DNA from 2 places in the Pseudoalteromonas sp. S558 genome. Region 1 is predicted to be linked to the other one. Evidence: predicted binding sites of a transcription regulator. Region 1 holds the regulator's gene; the other holds the start of a gene.
What was found. Region 1 encodes sigma-54, which starts transcription at its own class of promoters, with help from an activator protein. Its sites were predicted from a motif close to GTTGGCACGNNNNTNGNNT; they were not measured.

Region 1 (7,897 bases):
CGAGCTTTTTAAAACAGGCGCAAAGGTGTCTTCTTCATCATCAAGACCCGCTAAACTGAGTAAACTATGCTCGGCATCTTCTCGGATTACGTCAACAATATCATCGATAGTGACACGACCAAGTAGCTGAGCGTTGTCATCAACAACAGGGGCTGATATCCAATTATGGCGCTCAAAGAGTTGTGCAACTTCACTTTCATCCATTGAAATTGGAATTGACTCACAATCTTCATCCATCAAATCGCGAACAATTTTTTCGGGTGGGTTAGTCAATAATGTACTGAGCGATAAAGCGCCTATAAAGCAGTTATGTTTATCAACAACATAGAGGTCGTCGGTACCTTCTGGTAGCTCTCCGCGTAGCCTAATGTAACGCAGTACCACATCAAGTGTAACGTCAGGGCGAATGGTCACCGTATCGGTATTCATTAGCGCACCAGCGGAGCGCTCTTGATAAGAAAGTGCTTGTGTTGCACGCTCACGGTCTTGAATGTCCATTGCGCTAACAACGTCTTTATAAACGGTGTCTGGCAGGCTACGGAGTACTTCACCTAAGTCATCGTGGCCCATATCTTCAGTTGCGGCCGCAATATGCTTAGGTTCCATTTGGGCAATAATGCCTAAACGAACATCTTCAGATAATTCTTCAAGTACATCACCTTGTACATCAGGGTCAACTAATTGCCAAAGGAGTCGGCGAATTTTATGCGGTGATGATTCTAATAATAATGCAGTATCACAAGGAGCTGTTTTTGCTAACATGCGCCTAACTTGAACAAATTGACCACTGTTAAGCGACTGAGTCACTTGTTTTAGTTGTTGTAGTGGATAGTCTTGTTCAAAAGCTTCGGGCATTGGCATCCTTAATTAATTTTAATATTACTTTGGTAGGAGAGGTTAACTAATTTAATTTTACTTTTTAAGTATTTATTACTGACTATTCTTGTTCGTTAAATCGCTGTGATATCAGTTGGCCAACGGCGCCCAAGGCTTGCTCTGCATCAGGGCCTTCACATACTACCTTAACTTCTTTACCTTGGCTGCTTTCAAGTAGCATTAATGCGAGTACGCTATCACCCGCTGCTTCTTTTTCGTCTTGGAACAAGGTTATCGAAGCGTCAAACTTTACGGCTAATTGAGCTAATACAGTTGCAGCTCTAGCATGTAGCCCTAATTTGTTTTGTATTAAAAAGGTATCTTCTAAGCGCATACGTTACCCTACCTAAGCTGAACTGATTATTATTTTATGTGAAAATTATTTCTCTTGTTCTCGGTGGCGAATTTTTACATTGGGGTGTGTCATCGCAAAGCTTTCACCAATTGTTTGTGCTAAATACACTGAGCGATGTTGCCCACCAGTGCAGCCAATAGCAATCGTTAGGTAACTGCGGTTATTTCGTTCTAAATGCGGTAACCATGTTTGTACAAAAGTTTGAATTTGCCATGTGAACTTTTGCACTATGCTATGACTCGCTAAATAATCTTTAACAGGTTGATCTAAGCCATTTAACGGTTTTAACTCAGGCTCCCAGTGAGGGTTTGGCAAGAAGCGTGCATCAAATACATAATCTGCTTCTTTAGGGATGCCGTGTTTAAAACCAAACGATTCAAACGTGACAATAAGCTGCTTGTCTTTTTTTCCTAATATTTTTTCACGAATAGATTCAGCAAGTTGATGGACACTTAAGTCACTTGTGTCAATCATATAATCGGCTCGAGTGGTTAGCACATCAAGTAATTCTTTTTCTTTTTTGATTGCCAAATCAAGCGGCAGTGAGTCAACCGATAGGGGATGTAAGCGGCGTGTTTCAGAGAAACGTTTTATCAGTGTTTGATCTTCGCTGTCTAAATAAAATAAGGTAGGCTTTGCAAAACCGGGTAAGTATTCAAGAATATCATTAAACTGTTCTTGTTCCTTAGGAAGGTTTCGTACATCAATGCTCACTGCGATTTTATCGTAGTTATCAGAAACGCTGCGTACCAAAGAAGGTAACAGATTTAACGGAATGTTATCTACGCAATAATAACCTAAGTCTTCAACAACGCGTAAAGCAACCGACTTTCCAGAACCCGATCGGCCACTTATGATAATTAACTCCATTTATCACCCTTTATATTAATCACGATTGCTTAACAATAACTTGATACAGTTCGGTATCCGTTTTTGCACTGCGCAATTGCTTACAAAATTCTTTGTCGTTAAGTTTATCAGCAATGGTTGCGAGAGTCTTTAAGTGCTGCTGGTTATCACCATCTGGTACTATGAGTGCAACAAAAATATCAACGGGACGATTATCAATTGCATCAAAGCTAATAGGTGTTTCACTAACGAGTACTAAGGCTAAGGGCTCTTGTGCACCGCTCATTCGCCCGTGAGGGATCGCTATGCCTCTACCTATACCAGTACTGCCTAGCTTTTCTCTACTTAGTAAAGCGCTAAGAATATCTTGTTGAGAAAGGTACGGAAGCTTATCGTGAGCAAGTTCGCTGATAAACTCTAAAATTCTTTTTTTGCTATTAAAAAGGACCGCAGCTTTGCTGCAGTCCTGGCATATAAGTGAGCTTAATTTCATCATATTAGTGTCGAGCAAGCTTCTCTTTGTGTTTAATTACTTGGCGATCGAGCTTATCAATCAGCGAATCGATGGCAGCGTACATGTCTTGATGCTCAGTTGAGGCAAATAACTCAGCACCACTAACATGTATTGTTGCCTCTGCTTTTTGGCTTAGTTTTTCTACATCAAGAATGACATGAACATTATTAATATGATCAGAGTGTCTTTCTAGCTTCGCAAATTTGGTATTTATATAGTCTCTTAGTGAATCAGTTAATTCTACGTGACGACCAGTTAAGTTTAGTTGCATAAGCATTACCCTCTTTGTTTTGCGTCTTAAATCAGACTTTTTCGCTGATTTGACGGTGGAATAGCCAGAGATTCGCGATATTTTGCGATTGTACGTCTCGCTACTTTAATTCCTTGCTCAGCCAATATATCCGCTATTTTGCTATCACTCAATGGTTTTGCTGAGTTTTCTGCAGCGATTAATTTTCTGATAAGTGCACGTATTGCTGTAGATGAGCATTCACCGCCATTTTCGGTACTTACATGACTTGAGAAAAAGTATTTAAGCTCAAATATACCCCGAGGTGTATGCATATACTTTTGAGTGGTTACACGCGAAATAGTTGATTCGTGCATTTCCACCATTTCAGCAACATCATTTAAAACCATAGGTTTCATGGCCTCAGGACCATGTTCAAAAAAGCCTTGCTGCTGCTTAACAATGCAGTTAGTTACTTTTAATAATGTATCGTTTCTACTTTCTAAGCTTTTAATAAACCATTTAGCTTCTTGTAAATGCGAGCGTATAAACTGGCTATCACCGCTTGATTTAACCGTGCGAGACATCGCAGCATATTGGCTGTTTACGCGAATTTTTGGCATGCTATCTGGATTTAGTTCAACAACCCAGCGGCCTTTAATTTTTTTCACTGACACATCAGGAATTACATACTCAGACTCTTCCCTAACAATCGTATCTGCAGGCTTTGGGTTTAGCGTATGAATGAGTGTCATTACTTCTTTAAGCTCTTCTTCTTTGAGCTTCGTTTTTTTCATTAATGTACGATAGTCGCGAGCTGCTAATAAGTCTATGTGCTCGGTTAAAATCATTTTTGTTTCATTAATATAGGGTGTTTCTTTATCAAACTGGTTAAGTTGAATGCACAAACACTCTTGTAAACTACGCGCTGCTATACCTACAGGATCAAATAATTGAATGCGTTTTAAAACAGCTTCTATTTCATCAAGTTCAACTTCATTATCATCTTCGTTTTCTTGGTTGAAGCTTTCGAGAATCTCTTCACAACTCAGTGTTAAAATGCCTGAATCATCTACTGCTTCTACAATAGCAATCGCAATCGCTTCATCAGTAGGGCTAAATGGCGTTAGTTGAAGTTGCCACATTAAATACTCGTGGAGCGTTTCCGTAGAGGCACCTTGGTATATAGACTCGTCTTCAGGCATTGGACCTGATGAGGAGGCTGGAGCTGCACTCATGTACTCGTCCCAGCTAACATCCATCGCCATGTCGTCACTTACCGTATCTTTAGCAAGTGCTTCGCCGCTGTCTTGTTCGTATTCGCTTGGAGCATCGTCGGCAGATGCGCTAACTGTTATATCATCGGTGTCTGCTTTTTGTTCATTTTTACCTGCAGCGTCTTCAGAATAGTCTTGTTCCTCAACCTCTAAAAGTGGGTTGCTGTCGAGCGCTTCTTGTATTTCTTGCTGGAGATCCAATGTACTGAGTTGCAACAAACGAATAGCTTGTTGCAATTGTGGAGTCATTGTAAGTTGCTGGCCCATGCGCAGCTGTAGTGATTGCCTCATGTATCTCTAACAATCCTTTTATGTTGTTATAATTAATACTAGCAGATGCTTAAAGACATGGCGTAAATGTTACAGCCTAAATTGCTCGCCTAAGTAAACATCGCGTACTGTTTTGTCATTTAATACGTGTTCTGGAGTACCTGATGCAATCAGCTCTCCATGAGAAACAATGTAGGCTTTTTCGCAAACATCAAGGGTTTCTCTTACGTTATGATCGGTAATTAACACACCAATCCCACGATTTTTAAGATGTTCTATGATTTTTTTTATATCAAGTACAGAGATTGGGTCAACGCCCGCAAACGGTTCATCTAATAATATAAACTTGGGATTAGCCGCTAATGCGCGGGCTATCTCTACGCGGCGACGTTCACCACCCGATAACGCCATACCTTGGCTGTCACGGATATGTTGAATATTAAATTCGTCTAATAAATTATTTAGTGTATCTTCTCTTTGCTGCTTCTTAAGCTCTTTACGTGTTTCTAAAATTGCCATTAAGTTTTGATAAACAGTTAGCTTTCTAAAAATTGAAGACTCTTGTGGTAAGTAGCCTATGCCTAATCTAGCACGACTGTGCATAGGTAAAAGAGTAATATCGTTATCGTCGATAGATATTTTTCCTTTATCGCTAGGTACTAAGCCCACAATCATATAAAACGTGGTGGTTTTACCAGCGCCGTTTGGGCCAAGTAAGCCAACAATACTGCCAGCTTTAACTTCAAGGCCGACGTTTTTTACAACTTCACGGCCTTTATAGCTTTTGGCTAATAGTTCTGCTTTTAATGTGCTCATGGTTGGCCTTTATCGCTTGTTTTACTTTTTTTAGCTTCAATAGGCACTAAAATTGTGTGAACGCGATCCGTTGAATTTTCATCTTTTTCAGCGCTAATTAATTGCTGTTCTATGTCGTAAGTAATACTTTTTGCATTTATTTTTTGCCCAGCTTGCGATACTTGCGCATTACCAACAAGCGTTAAAAAACGCTTAGATACATCGTAACGCACTTCATCAGCACTTGCGCTCATAGTCGTGCCGTCGGGTTGTTTTTCTTCAAAATGTGCCGGACTGCCTGTGGCAATTAATAGCTGCTTATTATCACCGAGCTCTTCGCGTTTGTGTACTTCTAAGCGGTCGGCGGTAATGCGGCGATTTCCGTGAATAATTTCAACGTTTTTCTCGAAAATACCCACATTGGCTTTTAATTGGCCTTCTTGTTTATCGGCACTTATTGAGATTTGGTTGGCAGCCGGTTGATTCGACTGCTCTGCTGCATTACTGTTAAATGCTAATAAAAACGTTGGGATAATAAGTATTTTTGAAAATTTATTGGTCATAATATATGGTTCGCGTATGGTTAATAAGTTTTATCACTTCGGTTTTTAGATCGGCTTCAAGGCCTTTACCAGTGATCTTTAAATTAGGTCCAGTTACAACTACAGGTTGCTCTGAGCGCATTGTCAGTAGCTTTATATCTACTTGAATATTATCGGCATCGATTTTTTCTATCATTGCTTTATCGGTTAGATTTTTAGCGACAACATTACCTTCTAAAATTAATTGTTTACCTTCGTACAGGGTTGCTTCATCAGCATTAATGCGCCAAGCCTGTTTTTCGTTATATAAAGTAAAAATAGGTTTTTCAAAAAAGGTAAAACCTAATTGTTGATATAACTCCATTTTGGCAGCAGTCACTTTGTGACTTATTTTGCCCTGCTCATCATACGCAGTTTGTTTTAGTTCTATTGCAGTATAATCAGGCTCAGCTATAACCTCAGATGCGCTCTGTGTAGTAATGTTTGTTTGCGTAAAATAAGGGTACCAAAGCCAAACCATACAGCTGATGAATAAAACGCTTAATATTATGCGCGCTATATTCATGAACTTGTACCTTGTGTGGTCAGTGGGTGCCCATTTTCTAGCATTAATAAGTCTGTAAGCTCTCTTACTGCACCGAAGCCGCCAGACATTTGTGTGGTGTAGTGTGACAGGCGCTTAATTAGCGGGTGAGCATCGTTAACAGCGACTGCAAAGCCAACTAATTCCATCACTGGCATGTCAGGACCATCATCACCAATATAAGCAATTTGTTCATCCGTTAGATCAAGTTTATGTTTTAGTTCTTCATAAGCAACGAGTTTATTTTCTTGACCTTGGTAGATGTGTTGTATGGTCAAGCTACTCATACGGTTTTGTACAATTTGCGAGTGACGTCCAGTAATAACCGCAACGTTAAAGCCGCTATTAATGAGCGCTTTTATACCAAACCCATCTTTAGTATTAAATGCTTTTAGTTCTTCACCTTGGTTGCCTAAGTAAATACGCCCATCAGAAAATACACCATCAATATCGCAAATAAGCAATTTTACTTTTTTAGCACGTGCTTTAGCATCATCGCTTAGCGGTTGATAGAGTTCTTCAAATTGCATTTATAATACTCCTGCTTTCAATAAGTCTTGCATATTTAGTGCACCGATAGGCTGGTTTTGCTCATTGACAATAATTAAACCATTAATACGTTTATGTTCCATAATATTAAGTGCTTCGGCAGCCAGCATGTCTTGGGTTGCGGTCGTACATGATTTAGTCATTACTTCGCTAATTTGCGTGGTATGAATATCAACTCGTTGCTCTAAAATGCGACGTAAATCGCCATCAGTAAATAGTCCCGTTAACTGTTGGTTTTCATCAACAATAGAGGTCATTCCTAAACCTTTAGCTGACATTTCAATCAGTGCGTCTTTTACTGTTTGTGAAATATTAATAATAGGCGTGTTTGCGCCGCCGTGCATAACATCTTTCAAAGTAAGTAATAAGCGTTTGCCCAAGCTGCCACCTGGATGTGAAAGTGCAAAGTCATCGGCAGTAAATCCACGGGCTTCTAAAAGGGCGACAGCTATTGCATCGCCCATAGCAAGTGTTGCTGTGGTACTTGCTGTTGGTGCGAGGCCTAACGGGCAGGCTTCTTGTTCTACTTTTATGCATACGTGTACGTTTGCAAGTGTTGCCATGGTTGACTTTTCATTACCCGTCATCGCTATCATTTTTGCGCCAAGGCGTTTTAACACGGGAATAATATTTAAAACTTCGCTAGTCTCACCTGAGTTGGAAAGAAGCATTACCACATCATTTTTAGTGATCATTCCTAAGTCCCCGTGGCTTGCTTCACCAGGGTGTACAAAAAAAGCGGGACTACCAGTACTGGCTAGTGTGGCTGCTATTTTATTGCCAATATGACCGGATTTACCCATGCCAATAACAATAGTGCGACCTTTACAATCGTATATTAATTGACAAGCTTGATGAAAGTTTTCATCTACATATTGTGCAATATCACTCAGTGCTTGGCGCTCTATGTTTAAAACGCGAAGGCCTTGTTCAATAAAGTTTAGCGCTGCCATTATTTACCCTACTTGACTGAAAATATATCCTTGATAGCCCAAAAATGCGATTAACAATAGGCTACCTTCTACTCTATTGATGCGTTGTGTGCCTCTAAAGTTCAA
Region 2 (7,897 bases), on a different contig from region 1:
GAAGGTGTGGACTGATTAAAATTACGACCCGCTGATAAATTCAATTTACCTCTAAACTTAAAAATCGTCATTTTCAAGTCACAGCGACTTATGCAGCGGGTTGAACAGTATTACTTTTTAGCAATAATATAAATTGCATGTATCAGTCCTGGGAAATAGCCTAACAAGGTTAGTAAAATATTTAACCAAAAATGTAAACCTAAGCCTACCTGTAAAAACACACCCAGCGGCGGCAATAAAACAGATAATATTATACGAATGATATCCACGATAAAACTCCATTTAAATTAAGTATTAATACCAATTTCATTAAAAATATGACCTTTCTATAGCATTAAATAGCTCACTGATTTAATGTTATTGGTATAAAAAACGTAAAACCCAGCAATGCTGGGTTTTAGCTACACTGTGTTATTCAGCAACGATAGTTAACTCATCAACTACGTCACGAACATCTTCAGCATTTTTAGCGATTTTAACTGCTAGCTGTTTTTCAGCTTCAGATTCTACAGAACCATTAAGGGTTACTATACCGTTGTCGGTATCAACGTCAATATCTGTTCCGCCCACTTCTGAGTCAAACAGGAAACGCGTTGTGATTACTGTGGTGATTTTAGCGTCAGTTAAGTCGTTATCATCATCGTTCATCATGTCTTTGTCTGTGTGTTTAGTATCCATATTTTTAACAACTGTAAGGCTGTTGTCAACACCAGATACGCCGTCTAGGCTAAGTACAAGTTCTTCTGCTAGCTCTTTTTCTACTTCGCTATCAACTTTACCTGTAAGTACTACCTTGCCATTTTTTACATCTGTATTAATGTCAAAGTTGTTTAGATTAGTGTTCATAAGAAGAACTGTTTCTGCCTTACCATCAATCCAAGCATCTTTACTTTCGTTTTCCCAGCTGTTTGCTTGGGCACTCATAGCCGTAGAACCAAGAACTAAAGCCGCGATAATAGATTTGTTAAATGTTTTCATAATCTTTCTCCTTTTGATTAAAGACACTTTTATTAATGCGAACTTTAGGCCAACTTTATTTAATATTAAAAATCAATGAGTTAAGCTTAATTCTGATAATAATTTGATTATGGCTATGCCAGTATTTACAGACTTATCGGTAAAACTTTCTCAAATAGTAAAATTAGCTAGATAATTGCTGTTTTGGTTAATCTATCGTTAATATAACGAAATAAAAAAACGAGTTAAAAATTAACCCATTGATAATTAAAGTACTTATAAGTGGTATATGATTTGCAATCAAACTAACAAGAGCAATATTAATAGCGAATATAATAAGGAATGCCCATGTCTGTAAAAGTTGAAGACCGTCCAATAGAGCAAGTGCGCGAACAAGTCATTGATCAATTAATTTATAATTACAGTCATGGAATTATTTCTGTTGATGCATTTGAAAGGCGCTTAGATAAAGCGATGGATGCATCTAATAACGAAGCCCTACTCGCCTTAGTAGAAGATTTAACACTTAATACCGATCAGCAATACAAAGCCGAAAAACAATCGCAGTTCACACCACACTACAGTGCACAGCAAAACAGTGATGATGACTTTACGCTACGCAGCATCTTGGGCTCTAACGAGCGAAGTGGCCAATGGGTTGTGCCAAAAAATATTTATCTAAGCAATTTTATGGGTTCGGTGGTACTTGATTTTACTGACGCTATTTTTGCTCATCAAAATGTGACTATTCACGTTAATTGTATTTTTGGCAGCGATGAAATTTACGTACCGGAGCATGTAAACGTAGTGTCTAAAATGTTTTGTATTTTAAGTAGCCTTGAAAATAAATCGGTATCGCTCAATAAGCGCCAAGGACCCACTATTCATATTGAAGGAAGAGCAGTGTTAGGCTCTGTTGAAGTAAAAATTAAACGCACCATAAAAGAAAAATTTATAAGTTTTGCTAATGAGCTAAAAACCCAGCTGGGAGCTGGTAATAATCGTCAATAATATTGAGTATGTTTAAGCACCGTAATTTACGGTGCTTAGTATAAAGCTACAAATCATTATTTCTTTCACTGGGGATATCACTTAAATACTCGACAAACTCTACTTCAAAACCCGCCGGATCAACAAAGTAGACGTTTTTTCTAAATGGGTTGTCACTGCCATCCTTACTTATTACAAAGCCTGCTTTATTTAAACGTATTATTACCTCATCTAGGTTATTAGTTACATAAGCAAAGTGCGCAAAACCCACCTGATGACCCGATAGGTTTCTGTTTTCACCTTCACCATGATCGCTTATTGCTATGTAATGGGTGTCATCGCCAAAGTGTACCCAGCGTCTGGGCTTTCCATACCAAGTACCCTCGCCTTCACTTCTAATTGACCAATTCGGAAAGACGGCTTGATAAAATTTAAGCATGCTCTCAATATTATTAGCGACTAAATTAACGTGCTCTAAATACATAATGTGTTCCTGTTTATTAATTTAGGCACACGATAAAACCTCAAGCTAACTTTAGGTAAAGTGTTATTTTTAGTTTTTTATTTTAAAAGCAGCATCCCCTCTAAATATTTTAATAAATACGCTAAACTTTCAATGTTGTATAAAAAACAAACATAAGTATTTGGGGTTTATTGTTTACTTTATGTCAAAAGTCGCTAAAATACGCCGGCTGAAATATATAAACGTTCTTTTACAACCCAAAGGTAACTCCATGCATCCAATGTTAAACATTGCGGTTCGCGCTGCGCGCAACGCAGGCAAAATTTTACTTCGCGCAAGTGAAGATTTATCAAAAGTTGAAGTGCAACAAAAAGGCGCTAACGACTTAGTAACTAACATTGATAAAGAAGCCGAAGCCGTAATTCGTGACACTATTTTACAGTCTTACCCTACTCACTCTATTGTTGGTGAAGAATTAGGTGAGCATAAAGGCAAGGATGATGATTACCAATGGATTGTAGATCCTATCGATGGAACAACTAATTTCATCAAAGGCATCCCTCATTATGCGGTTTCTATCGCACTTAAAGTTAAAGGTCGTTTAGACCAAGCTGTTATCTATGATCCAATTCGTGGTGAACTTTTCACTGCATCTCGCGGTCAAGGTACTCAACTTAATAGCAAACGCTTACGTGTTAGCAAAACTACGGTTCTTGCAGGCACTGTACTTGCTACTGGTTTCCCTTTCAAAAACAAAAACCACATGGATGCATACACCGAAGCGTTTAAAGCATTATTTGTTCACACTGCAGACATTCGTCGTGCGGGTTGTTCTGCTTTAGATATGGCATATGTTGCAGCGGGTCGTGTTGATGGATTTTTTGAAATTGGTTTAAAACCGTGGAACTCTGCTGCGGGCGAACTAATGGTTAAAGAAGCGGGCGGTATGGTTGTAGATTTCGCTGGTGGCAATAACTATAACCACAGTGGCAATATCATCTGTGGTTCGCCAAAACTCACTCAAGCAATTATTCGTGAAATTCGTCCAGTATTAACTGAGTCGTTACTTCGCTAATTTAATGCGTTTAATAGCATGTTAAAAAGGAGCTTGGGCTCCTTTTTTTGTGCCTAAAAATAAGGGTTGTCGAGTTTAATTTCAACAGTATCAGCTTTACTGTAAGGCAAGTTATTTATCTCTTTGGCAAAGTACTCATTAAACAACGCATCAAACTCTCCATTTTTTTGCATTATTTTTAATCCTTTTTCAATTGCCTCTGCAAGCTCTGGTTTACGCTTTGATACAAAGAAATAACATCCAGTTGGATAGCTTATGAAAAGATTAGGTACAATTGAGAGGTTGCTTTGCTTGTTAGCCGCAAGGTCAGAATGCACCTCTATAAATGAACGCGGAAAATAATCGATACGCCCACTGCTGGTTAAAGTAAACATCGCTTGATAATTTGCAAGTGGCCTTACATGCAAGCCATTGAATTCCATTATTTTGGTATCAGGCCAATCATGCCCTTGCACAGCAGAAAGCTTGCTAAGCTGCTCTATGGTATTAACACCTTTAAAACTAGCCAAGCTGTCTTTACTGGCCAGTAATGCCCTTTTGCCTATGTAGCCTTTAAATAAAGGTATTTTAATCGCTATAGCTAATGATTCTCGCTCCGGGCTGCTCATACTCCAATATAAATCTAATTTTTCTGTATCAAGCGCAATTAAAATCCGTTGCTGGTGAGGGTGAATAAATACACTTCGAATATCTGCAGGATACTGTGCGCTGACGAGCGCTTTGCTGAGTAGTTTTTTCAAGTAATCGTCAGGAACATATTGCTCACGCTGCTCTTGTGCAATATGTACAATATTAACCTCGTTTGCTATCGCGCTACACGCAAATAAACTTATCGCACTAATTAAATACTTCAATGGCAACATAGTTATCATTTTAGTTATCACCTATGGTTTTAAATCGCCCTTTTATTAGTTGTTAAGCGCACTACTGCGGGGGCTGGCCTTCTGCGTTTACATATAAAAAGATAGCTATGGCGATATCGTTTGGCTTCTTTTTTAGCATCCGTTGCTAATGCAGCGACTTGATGACTATTTTTACACTGCTGTAAATCAGGTTCCACTAAGCCTATTGATAAAGTAAGTAAAGGCACAAATTGCTTTTCGCCTTCGCGATTTGTTGCCCAGTACCCTTTATTGTTTATATGCTCAGGTGTAAAGAAGACTCTCGACTGCTGTTCAAATTGTTCAATAATAGTATTACAAATAGCGACCGCGTCGGTTTGATCAAACACAACCATAAAGTCGTCGCCACCAATATGTCCTACAAAGTTAGCACTGTTTGCGCAAGCTTGCACGGTTACATCCGCTAACAGCTTGATCACACTGTCGCCACTGGCATAGCCATATAAATCATTAAATTGCTTAAAATGGTTTAAGTCAATGTAAGCTAGAGAAAACTTATCTTTGCTTCGCAATCTCTGCTCGATTGTTTCATTTATTGCCACATTGCCAGGTAACATCGTTAACGGGTTAGCATGCTGGGCGTGACGAATTTTTTCTTCTGTTATATGTTTTAAAATATCTCTAAGTGGCGCTAATCCCAAATACTTATTATTGCGTGTAATCACAATATGACGACGAATATCAAAATCTTGCTCCGTTATTTGCTGGCTCACCGTATCTAGTTTTTGATTTTCGTCGACAACCAATGGATGCTTATCCATTAAGGCTGTCACTGGGCGCTTATCGTAAAGCGCATGGCCATAAGGTGCCGCAAACACTTCGGTTAGTTGATCCTTGTGTAGTAGCCCCACAGGCTGACTTTGCTGGTTTAATACCGCGATACTAATAATCGACTTATCCTGTTCAAATAGCTTATGAGCATCTTTACAGCGTGTTTCACTGCCAATTTGAGCTTGTGTGAGGTTTAGCAACCCTATTGCCATAGATTGATCAAATTGATCTTTTTCCTTTAGCGTAAGGGCTTGTATTTGCTCTGATCTAAAATCGTAACTTGGTTGCTGACTTGGCTTTTCGAGTAAAAAACCTTGTACATTTTTAATACCTAAACCCTCGACTAATGCCAACTCTTCCGGACGCTCAATCCCCTCAGCAATCACGGAGGTGTTAGTTGCTCTAGCCAGCACGGTAATTGATTTTAAAAACTCTTTTTTAACCTCACTTTGATCGCAGTAATCTATAAAGTAACGATCTATTTTTACATAGTTGGGCTGTAACTCTGACCACTGCTTTAGCCCTGAATAGCCAGCTCCCAGATCGTCTATTGCTATGGTAAAACCCAGCTCTCGATAATGCGCTATAGTTTTTAACAACAAGAAACCGTCGTCTACTTTTTCTTGCTCCGTCACCTCTATCACTACGCGATTGGCCGCTAAACCAAATTGCTCAATTAAGTGCAGGGTTTCTCCTTTGGGGTGGCACGGATCGAGTAAAGTTTTAGGGCTTACATTCAAAAACAGTTTTCCTTGCAAGGCCAACTTTACAAAATTTTCGATTGCTTTGGAGCGGCATAACAACTCAAGTTCAGAAATCAGTCCATGTTCATGAGCAACTGCAAAGAGCTTATTTGGCATCTCTAAAGGGCTATTTTTAGGCCCTCGACTAAGGGCTTCGTAGCCTAAAATAGTGTGATTAGATATATCAAAAATAGGTTGGAATAATGTGGTTATTTCACCGTTATCTAAAATATATTCTAAAACTTTACGTTGCACAGTCACTGCTAGGCCCAATTATAATTATGATAAGAGCGACAAAGTAACAACCCTGTATGACCGTTATATGGCAGATAGCCAAACAACAGACAATAAAAAACCGCTCAAGGAGCGGTTTTTTTATAAAGCAGTTACAAATCCATTACGGCATAGCGTCTTGGTCTGCGCCTTCTTTTTCAATTACTTCTGGTATTAAATCTTCTTTGCTTACGCCCATTGCAAGAGCAACCGAGCTGGCTACATAAATTGAAGAATAAGTACCAATAAACACACCAAACAGCAATGCAGTTGCAAAACCGTGGATAGTTTGTCCGCCCCATGCAAACAAGGCAATCAATACTAAAATAGTGGTGATTGATGTTACAAGTGTACGGTTAAGTGTTTGCGTAAGTGAAATATCAATAATTTCAACGGTATCGTCGATGCGTACTTTACGGAAGTTTTCACGAATACGGTCCGATACAACAATAGTATCGTTAAGTGAATAACCAATTACCGCAAGGATTGCCGCTAATATAGTTAAATCAAACTCTAAACCTAATACAGAAAACAAACCTACAGTAATAATAACATCATGTAATAGTGCACCTACCGCACCCACAGCAAAGCGCCATTCAAAGCGAAATGCAACATAGATCAAGATACAAATAAGCGCAGTTAACATGGCCAAGCCACCCTGCTCTTTTAAGTCTTCACCTACACTTGGGCCAACAAACTCAATACGGCGCATTACTACGCTGTCGTCTGCTTTTTTAAGTGCATCGATTACTTGGTTACCAATTACTTCCGCTTTTACATCACTGCCGCGTGGTGCTAATCGAACCAAAATCTCTTGGCTTGAACCAAACAGTTGTACCGATGCATCAGCAAAACCGTTATCAGCTAGCGCATCACGTACTTTTTTAAGATCAGCTGGCTGTGAAAAACCAACTTCTACCGCAGTACCGCCGGTAAAATCTAAACCAAAGTTTAAGCCTTTAACAAAAATTGATGCAAACGACGCTAAAATTAATAACGTCGAAAAGCCCATAGCCACTTTTCGAAGAGACATGAAACGAAGGGTTCGAGTACCCAAACTTAAAATTTGCATGTCTGCTCCTTAAATAGAAAGTTTTTCAATGCGTTTACCGCCAACAAACAAGTTGATTATCGCACGGGTGCCAACAATAGCTGTAAACATTGAAGTTAAAATACCAATCGCAAGCGTAACCGCAAAGCCTGCTATTGGGCCGGTGCCTACTGCGAACAATATAATGGCAGCGATTAATGTAGTGATGTTGGCATCAAAAATAGTGCTAAAGGCACTATCGTAACCAAAATGAATCGCCTGTTGAGGGCTGCGGCCATCGGCCAGCTCTTCACGAATGCGTTCAAAAATAAGCACGTTAGCATCAACAGCCATACCAACTGTTAGTACAATACCGGCAATACCTGGCAAAGTAAGCGTAGCACCTGGAATTAACGACATAACACCTACAATCAGTACTAAGTTAGCCGCAAGTGCAAGGTTTGCCACCATACCAAAGCCTTTGTAGTACACAAGCATAAACACCAGTACAAACGCAAAACCAAGTGCAACCGCAGTCATACCTGCTTCAATGTTTTCTTGGCCTAAGCTTGGTCCTACCGTGCGTTCTTCAACAATTTGAATTGGCGCTACAAGCGCACCAGCACGAAGTAGTAAACTTAAGTTATGCGCTTCAGCAGGGTTATCAATACCCGTAATACGGAACGAGCGATC

Region 2: CWB66_RS01845 (BON domain-containing protein) is a predicted target of sigma-54. The motif match lies at 1,014-1,032, and genes of this name have one in related genera.

What each region holds. Positions count from the first base shown of each region.
Region 1 covers NZ_PNDU01000077.1:60,877-68,773, reverse strand. The annotation lists gene mgtE (magnesium transporter) at 1-855, opposite strand, end outside; gene CWB66_RS06255 (HPr family phosphocarrier protein) at 938-1,210, opposite strand; gene rapZ (RNase adapter RapZ) at 1,256-2,101, opposite strand; gene ptsN (PTS IIA-like nitrogen regulatory protein PtsN) at 2,121-2,573, opposite strand; gene hpf (ribosome hibernation promoting factor) at 2,578-2,865, opposite strand; gene CWB66_RS06235 (RNA polymerase factor sigma-54) at 2,892-4,391, opposite strand; gene lptB (LPS export ABC transporter ATP-binding protein) at 4,461-5,186, opposite strand; gene lptA (lipopolysaccharide transport periplasmic protein LptA) at 5,183-5,728, opposite strand; gene lptC (LPS export ABC transporter periplasmic protein LptC) at 5,718-6,272, opposite strand; gene kdsC (3-deoxy-manno-octulosonate-8-phosphatase KdsC) at 6,269-6,820, opposite strand; gene CWB66_RS06210 (KpsF/GutQ family sugar-phosphate isomerase) at 6,821-7,792, opposite strand; gene CWB66_RS06205 (calcium/sodium antiporter) at 7,796-7,897, opposite strand, start outside.
Region 2 covers NZ_PNDU01000019.1:22,801-30,697, reverse strand. The annotation lists gene CWB66_RS01850 (YqaE/Pmp3 family membrane protein) at 111-269, opposite strand; gene CWB66_RS01845 (BON domain-containing protein) at 412-978, opposite strand; gene CWB66_RS01840 (LiaF domain-containing protein) at 1,306-1,968, shown strand; gene CWB66_RS01835 (VOC family protein) at 2,015-2,431, opposite strand; gene suhB (inositol-1-monophosphatase) at 2,682-3,485, shown strand; gene CWB66_RS01825 (substrate-binding periplasmic protein) at 3,539-4,348, opposite strand; gene CWB66_RS01820 (bifunctional diguanylate cyclase/phosphodiesterase) at 4,378-6,162, opposite strand; gene secF (protein translocase subunit SecF) at 6,299-7,246, opposite strand; gene secD (protein translocase subunit SecD) at 7,256-7,897, opposite strand, start outside.